One region of the Rhizobium sp. Nf11,1 genome, then DNA from elsewhere that is predicted to be linked to it. Evidence: predicted binding sites of a transcription regulator. Region 1 holds the regulator's gene; the other holds the start of a gene.
The links. The regulator HrcA, encoded in region 1, represses chaperone genes, less so after heat shock. The targets are predictions, from matches to a motif close to GTTAGCACTCNCNNNNNGNGAGTGCTAAC.

Region 1 (3,963 bases):
CGCGGCCGCCATCATGCTGGCTTTCGGCAGCCCGGGTGAGCTCGAGGTTCTGGGAATCACGACGGTCGCCGGCAACGTGCCGCTGTCTCTCACCAGCCGCAACGCGCGCATCGTCTGCGAGCTCTGCGGCCGCACGGATGTGAAGGTTTTCGCTGGCGCCGACAAGCCGATCGCCCGCAAGCTGGTGACGGCAGAACATGTGCACGGCAAGACCGGCCTCGACGGCCCTGTTCTGCCCGAACCGACGATGGCGCTGCAACCCGGCCATTCCGTCGATTTCATTATCGAGACGCTGCGCCGCGAGCCGGAAGGCACGGTGACGCTCTGCACGCTCGGGCCGCTCACCAATATCGGCATGGCCTTCCAGAAGGCGCCCGACATCGTTGCTCGCATTCGCGAGCTGGTGATGATGGGCGGCGGCTTCTTCGAGGGCGGCAATATTACGCCGGCCGCCGAATTCAACATCTATGTCGATCCCGAGGCGGCCGATATCGTTTTTCGCTCGGGCGTTCCGATCGTGATGATGCCGCTCGACGTGACCCACCAGCTGCTGACCCGCAAGGACCGGGTCAAACGCATGGCTGAGATCGGCACGGCGCCTGTTAAGGCCATGGTCGAAATGCTGGAATTCTTCGAACGCTTCGATATCGAGAAATACGGCTCAGACGGCGGGCCGTTGCACGACCCGACGGTTGTCGCCTATCTGCTGAAGCCGGAACTTTTCCAGGGCCGGGACTGCAATGTCGAGATCGAGGTCCGGTCCGAACTTACGGCCGGCATGACCGTCGTCGACTGGTGGCATGTGACCGACCGCAAGCGCAACGCCAAGGTGATGCGTTACGTCGATGCGGACGGTTTCTTCGATCTCCTGATCGAGCGCTTCGCCCGCATCTGATTATTCTTTGCTTCTCCGAAGAGCGAAACGACCTCAGGCGTCCTTCTCGTCGAAGACGGAATTGGCTTCGGCCTCGACCGGTTTCGGGCCGCCCTTGGCGACGCCGACCATGGCCGGGCGCAGGACGCGCTCGCCGATGGTGAAGCCGGCCTGCACGACCTGGACGACGGTATTGTTCGGCACTTCGGAGTTCGGCACCTCGAACATTGCTTGATGGAAATTCGGATCGAATTTCTGGCCGACCGGCTCCAGCTTGCGAACGCCGTGTCGCTCCAACGCCGAGAGCATCGAGCGCTCGGTCATTTCCACACCTTCGATCAGCGTGGTGAGGCCGGCGTCGGCCGTGGCTTTGGCCTCGGGAGAGATGGCGTCCAGCGCCCGGCGCAAATTGTCCGAGACGGCGAGCATGTCGCGAGCGAAACCGGCGACGGAATAGGATTTTGCATCCTTCACCTCGCGCTCGGTGCGACGGCGCAGATTATCCATCTCGGCGGCAAGTCGCAGATAACGGTCACGCAGCTCGGCATTCTCGGCCTTCAGAAGCTCGAGCGGATCCGGCTGCTTGGCCTCCTCCTGCTCGACAGTGGCAGTCTCGACGTTGACGGCAGCGTCGGCTGCGGCATCGGCCGCAGTTGCGTCAGGTCCGTTTTTCGTCGTTTCATCGGTCATGACGGTCTCCGGTTGGTATTTTCAGATGCGCCCGATATCGAGGTTTGGCCGGAAAAAATCAAGTCTGCGTGACGAAGAAGCGAAAATTCCGCGCTTCCTCAGTGATGATGTCAAAGCGGATTGCGCGACAGGCGGGAGACGAGCTGAGCGGTGTAATCCACCATCGGCACGATGCGGGAATAATTGAGCCGCGTCGGGCCGATGACGCCGACAGCGCCGACAATCCGGTCATCATCGTCGCGATAGGGCGCGACGATGAGCGACGAGCCGGACAGCGAGAAGAGCTTGTTTTCCGAACCGATGAAGATGCGCACGCCCGAACCGCTTTCGGCCAGGTTGAGAAGCTCGATCAGGCTGTCCTTTTTTTCGAGATCGTCGAACAGCATGCGAAGCCGGTCGAGATCTTCGGCGCCGGCAAGGCCCTCGAGCAGGTTGGCGCGGCCGCGGATGATCAGCTGGGCGGGCTTTCCCTCCTCCGGGCTGCCGGCCCAGACGGCGATGCCGCGCTCGACAAGATCGCGCGAGAGCGCATCGAGTTCGTGGCGGACATCATCCTTCAAACGGCTCAATTGTTTGCGCAGCTCCGGCAGCGTCTGGCCAGACATGTGCGCGTTGAGGAAATTCGCCGCCTCCGTCAACTGCGAGGAGGTGATGCCGGCAGGCAGTTCGATGATACGGTTTTCCACCTGGTCGTGATCGCCGACGAGCACGGCGAGCGCCTTTGTCGGTTCAAGCCGGATGAACTCGACATGTTTCAGCACCGGATCGCTTTTCGAGGTGATGACGAGGCCGGCCCCGCGCGAGATGCCGGAAAGCATGCGGCTCGCCTCGTTCATCATCGATTCCACCGGATTGCCGCCGCTTTCGGCCCGCACTTGGCGGTCGATACTGGCGCGGTCCTCGGCGGAGAGATCGCCGATCTGCATGAAGGCATCGACGAAGAAGCGCAGCCCGATCTGGGTCGGCAGCCGGCCGGCGCTGACATGGGGGGAATAGATGAGACCGAGTTCCTCGAGATCGCTCATGACATTTCGCACCGACGCCGGCGAGAGTGACATCGGCAACAGGCGCGACAGATTGCGCGAGCCGAGCGGCTCGCCGCTTTCGAGATAACCTTCGACGATGCGGCGAAAAATTTCTCTGGAGCGCTCGTCCAGCGCAGCAACGGCATCCGAAACCGACGTCGACCTGATGCCCATGAACCTCTCGAACCCACGCTGATGATGCTCCCGAAAATATAGTCAAACTCGCACGCGTGGCAAAAGGGAATTTGCAAATGAGCGCCGCCAATCGTAGAAGCGGTCAGCAACTCCAGGAGATAAGAATGCGGCCTTCAGGCAGAAAAACCGACCAGATGCGCAAGGTCTCGTTCGAGCGCAATTTTTCCAAGCATGCGGAAGGCTCCTGCCTGGTGAAATTCGGCGATACGCATGTGCTTTGCACCGCAAGCCTCGAGGAAAAGACGCCGCCATGGCTGCGCAACACCGGCAAGGGCTGGGTCACGGCCGAATACGGCATGCTGCCGCGGGCGACCGGCGAGCGCATGAAACGCGAGGCCGCCGCCGGCAAGCAGGGCGGCCGCACGCAGGAAATCCAACGGCTGATCGGCCGGTCGCTGCGCGCCGTCGTCGATCTGCAGGCGCTCGGCGAAAAGCAGATCACGCTCGATTGCGACGTCATCCAGGCCGATGGCGGCACACGGACGGCCTCGATCACCGGCGGCTGGATCGCGCTTTACGATTGCCTGAAATGGATGGAAAGCCGCAACATGATCAAGGTCGACCGGGTCCTGAAGGATCATGTCGCCGCCATCTCCTGCGGCGTTTTCGCCAACCAGCCGGTGATCGACCTCGATTATCTTGAGGATTCCTCTGCCGAGACCGATGCGAACTTCGTCATGACCGGCGCCGGCGGCATCGTCGAAATCCAGGGCACTGCCGAAGGCACGCCGTTCAGCGAAGAGGAATTCAGCTCTCTGATGCGGCTTGCCAAGAACGGCATCAGCGAACTCGTCACCCTGCAGAAAGAGGCGATTGCGGGATGAATGCCATGCTGGAAGGCATGTTGGAAACGGCGCTTTATGCGCGCGATCTCGATCAGGCCGAGACGTTCTACGAGGGCGTTCTCGGGCTTGAAAAGATCTCCCGCGCCGGCAACCGGCATGTCTTCTTCCGCTGTGGGCCAGGCGTTCTCCTCATCTTCAACCCCGAGGAAACGATAAAGCCGCCGGCACCCGACGCGCTGCAGGTGCCGCCGCACGGGGCGACCGGCCAGGGCCATGCCTGTTTTCGTGTGTCCGGCCGCAATATCGATGCCATGGCCGAACGGCTGAAGGCGGCTGATGTCGCGATCGAATCCGAGGTGCACTGGCCAAATGGCGGCCGCTCGATCTATTTCCG
Region 2 (3,963 bases), on a different contig from region 1:
CTTCTCGGCGATCATCGCTTCCGTCGTCACCAGCAGGCCGGCGATGGAGGATGCATCCTGCAGTGCGGTGCGAACGACCTTTGCCGGATCGATGACGCCCTGCGCGTAGAGATCGCCGAATTCGCCGGTCTGAGCATTCCAGCCATAGGAGAAGTCGCTCTTCTCGCGCAGCTTGCCGACGATGATAGAGCCTTCGGCGCCGGCGTTTTCGGCAATCTGTCGAGCCGGGGCCTCGAGCGCACGGCGGACGATGTCGACACCCACGCGCTGGTCGTCATTGGCCGTCTTGATATTGCCGAGCGCCTTGACCGCGCGCAGCAGTGCCACGCCGCCGCCTGGCAGGATGCCCTCCTCGACCGCTGCGCGGGTGGCATGCAGCGCATCGTCGACGCGATCCTTCTTCTCCTTCACCTCGACCTCTGTCGAGCCGCCGACGCGGATGACGGCAACACCGCCGGCGAGCTTGGCGAGGCGTTCCTGCAGTTTCTCGCGGTCATAGTCGGAGGTGGTTTCTTCGATCTGGGCCTTCAGCTGGGCAATGCGGCCTGAAATTTCCTCCTTCGAACCGACGCCGTCGATGATGGTGGTGTTTTCCTTCTCGACCGTGATCTTTTTTGCCCGGCCGAGCATGTTGAGCGTCACATTCTCAAGCTTGATGCCGAGATCTTCGGAGATGACGGTGCCCGCGGTCAGGATGGCGATGTCCTCCAGCATGGCCTTGCGGCGGTCGCCGAAGCCGGGCGCCTTGACGGCAGCGATCTTCAGGCCGCCGCGCAGCTTGTTGACGACGAGGGTCGCAAGGGCTTCGCCTTCGACGTCTTCAGCGATGATGAGGAGCGGCTTGCCCGACTGAACGACAGCTTCGAGGATCGGCAGCATCGACTGCAGGTTCGACAGCTTCTTCTCATGAATGAGAATATAGGGGTCCTCGAACTCGACCCGCATCTTGTCGGCATTGGTGACGAAGTAGGGGCTGAGATAACCCCGGTCGAACTGCATGCCTTCGACGACTTCGAGTTCGGTCTCGGCGGTCTTGGCTTCTTCAACGGTGATGACGCCGTCATTGCCGACCTTTTGCACGGCCTCCGCCAGGAAGCGGCCGATTTCGGCATCACCATTGGCGGAGATCGTGCCGACCTGGGCAATTTCGGCATTGTTGGATATCTTGCGGGCGTTGGCCTTCAGTTCTTCGACGATCGCGCTGACGGCGAGATCGATGCCGCGCTTCAGGTCCATCGGGTTCATGCCCGACGTCACGGCCTTGGCGCCCTCCTTGACGATCGCCTGGGCGAGCACCGTCGCAGTCGTGGTGCCGTCGCCGGCGATGTCGCTGGTCTTCGAAGCGACTTCGCGGACCATCTGCGCGCCCATGTTCTCGAACTTGTCTTCGAGCTCGACTTCCTTGGCGACCGAGACGCCGTCCTTGGTGATGCGCGGCGCACCGAAGGACTTGTCGATCACGACGTTGCGGCCTTTCGGACCCAGCGTCACCTTTACGGCGTTGGCCAGGATGTCGACACCGCGCAACATTTTTTCGCGGGCTTCGACGCTGAATTTGACTTCTTTAGCAGCCATGTCCTCACTCCTTCATCGGCAGCTTGCGCATGTCGCCAAGTGTACAGCGGTTTTGCGAGGACGACATGCGTAGAAATTAAGATCTAAAGCGCGAGGAGCGAATCTCAGAGATCGCACTGGGCTTTAGCATTGATTTTCGACTTGACGGACTCAGGCGGCCTCTTTCCGCTCGCTCTGAGCTTCGATGATACCCATCACGTCGCTTTCCTTCATGATCAGCAGGTCCTCGCCGTTGATCTTGATCTCCGTGCCGGACCATTTGCCGAACAGGATGCGATCGCCGACCTTGACGTCGAGCGCCTGGATTTGGCCGGCATCGTTGCGCGCACCGGGGCCGACGGCGATGACCTCGCCTTCCTGCGGCTTTTCCTTGGCGGTGTCGGGAATGATGATGCCGCCCTTGGTTTTTTCTTCGGAATCGACGCGGCGGACGAGAATGCGGTCATGAAGCGGTCGGAACGACATGTCTTCCTCCATAGACAAACAATGACGACGTTGTCGGCTCTGGCCGAACCGGATTGACGAGGTTCGGGTGCAAAGTCGCGCCTTGCGCGAATGATCTGGTTCGAGCGTTTTTCGATTTCAAGAGGAGCAGGAGAAAAATTAGCACTCTCTACCGGCGACTGCTAGCAGCTCTCCCCGGGAACAGAAGGCCCACTCCTGCGTTCGGCATAATGACGATCTCGTCCCCTCGGCTCGAAGGCGAGTTCAAACTGTACATGGCTTGAATCCGGATGTCGGCGTTCCTAGCTCTCAGGCGATCGAGGCTCGAAGAGCTCGATCACCGTCCCACGTCTTTAGGAGTGAGTGACATGGAAGAGAAGACCAATATAATCAAAGACCTCACTATCGAGGAACGCGAGGAGATCTTCGTCGATATCGCTCGCACGCTGGAGGATACGGCGCGCGAGGCGCTTGTCGAAGGCAATACGCACTTTGCCGTACTCTCCAACAACATGGCCGAAGCAATCCGCGTCAATGCCGACGAACTCGCTCGCGACGATCCCGAGAATGCCGAGCGCGTGTTGCTTCAGGCAACGGCCATGATCTCGCAGTTCGAGGCCGTGCACCCTTATCGCATGGTGAGCATGGCCGTTCACTGATTGCCGGCAGCGCGGTTCGGCTCGACCGCCCGCCCGAATCAATCGCCAGCATGCGGAACTCTCGCGGCTGGCGGAGGTTATTGGATCACAGCATCGAAAGGTGATCCATGACCACTTCCCCAACCAACATGTCTCCCGACAACGGAACCGACGATGCGCGCTCCTTCGACACGCAGCAAGCCGAGGCCGATCGCCAGGCGGCATTGGAAGCCGCTCGAAGCAACGCTCGTTCGACGGTTGATCGCGATAGCGGTACTGAGACACCAAGCCTGAAACTCGCGAAGGAGTATCTCAGCCTCGGCGGGCGCCGCCGGTCCAAAATTGATGACAACATCACCACTGTTCGCCAATGGGAGGAGGATCCCCCGGCGGCCGAACGCTTCTGGAAAGAGCGGGTGGAGACCCTCCCAAAGGATGAGCGCAAGCAAGTGGAAGATTTTCTTCCCACCATCAACACGCCTTGAAAGACGAAGCTGCGCTGAGAGCCGTCGGGAGCGCCGGAGCCAGACGAACGCTGCAAGGTCAGGTCGAAACTGGAGAAGATCATGGCCATAGACAAACACGAGCAGATACGGCGGCGCGCCTATGAAATCTGGGAAGCCGAAGGCCGCCCTGAAGGTTCGGACCTGCGTCATTGGATGCAGGCCTGCGACGAGCTGGCTGGCGAAGACGAGCATGAGACGCTGCAAGACCTGCTTGATCAAGACGACAGAGATGATGCGGCCTTGCTTCAAGGAGCCGGGGAAAGCGGTGATCTCGATCCGCCGCGAGCCGGCGTTGCTCAAGTTGCCGGGGCGACGACACCCGATATCGAGATAACAACGGGTGAGAAGCCTTCCCAGCGAAGAATCAGAAGGACCGAAGGGCCGTAACCGCGATGCAGCATCTCGACCATGCCACGCAAATCGCCATAGAGGCGCATGAAGGGCAGGTGGACAAGACCGGCCGGCCATTCTTCGAGCACTGCCAGCGGGTCGCGCTTCTCGTGTCGGGCGACGAGGCGCGAACGGTCGCCTATCTTCACGACGTCGCCGAAAAAGGCAGCGGCTGGACGCTCGACAGGTTGAGGGAGGAAGGCTTCCCGCCGGCGATCATTTCCGCGGTGGATGCCTTGACGCGGCGGCCCGAGGAGACTGATGACGAATTCGTCAGACGCGCCGCATCGAATCCGCTGGCCCTGCCAGTCAAACAGGCCGACCTCGAAGACAATCTCCGACAGGCCGAGCAAGCCGGCAAGAAAACCGAAAAATACCAGCGCGGCCTGGATCTCCTGCACGACATCCGG

Region 2: the regulator HrcA is predicted to act here: its motif matches at 2,178-2,206, upstream of groES (co-chaperone GroES).

Annotation. Positions count from the first base shown of each region.
Region 1 is NZ_JBOBHU010000005.1:215,364-219,326, reverse strand. Features, by position in the region: gene ACQ7C1_RS10470 (nucleoside hydrolase) at 1-895, shown strand, start outside; gene grpE (nucleotide exchange factor GrpE) at 929-1,564, opposite strand; gene hrcA (heat-inducible transcriptional repressor HrcA) at 1,675-2,763, opposite strand; gene rph (ribonuclease PH) at 2,889-3,608, shown strand; gene ACQ7C1_RS10450 (VOC family protein) at 3,605-3,963, shown strand, end outside.
Region 2 is NZ_JBOBHU010000002.1:137,609-141,571, forward strand. Features, by position in the region: gene groL (chaperonin GroEL) at 1-1,575, opposite strand, end outside; gene groES (co-chaperone GroES) at 1,726-2,040, opposite strand; gene ACQ7C1_RS03550 (hypothetical protein) at 2,388-2,678, shown strand; gene ACQ7C1_RS03555 (hypothetical protein) at 2,786-3,142, shown strand; gene ACQ7C1_RS03560 (DUF2934 domain-containing protein) at 3,224-3,550, shown strand; gene ACQ7C1_RS03565 (HD domain-containing protein) at 3,556-3,963, shown strand, end outside.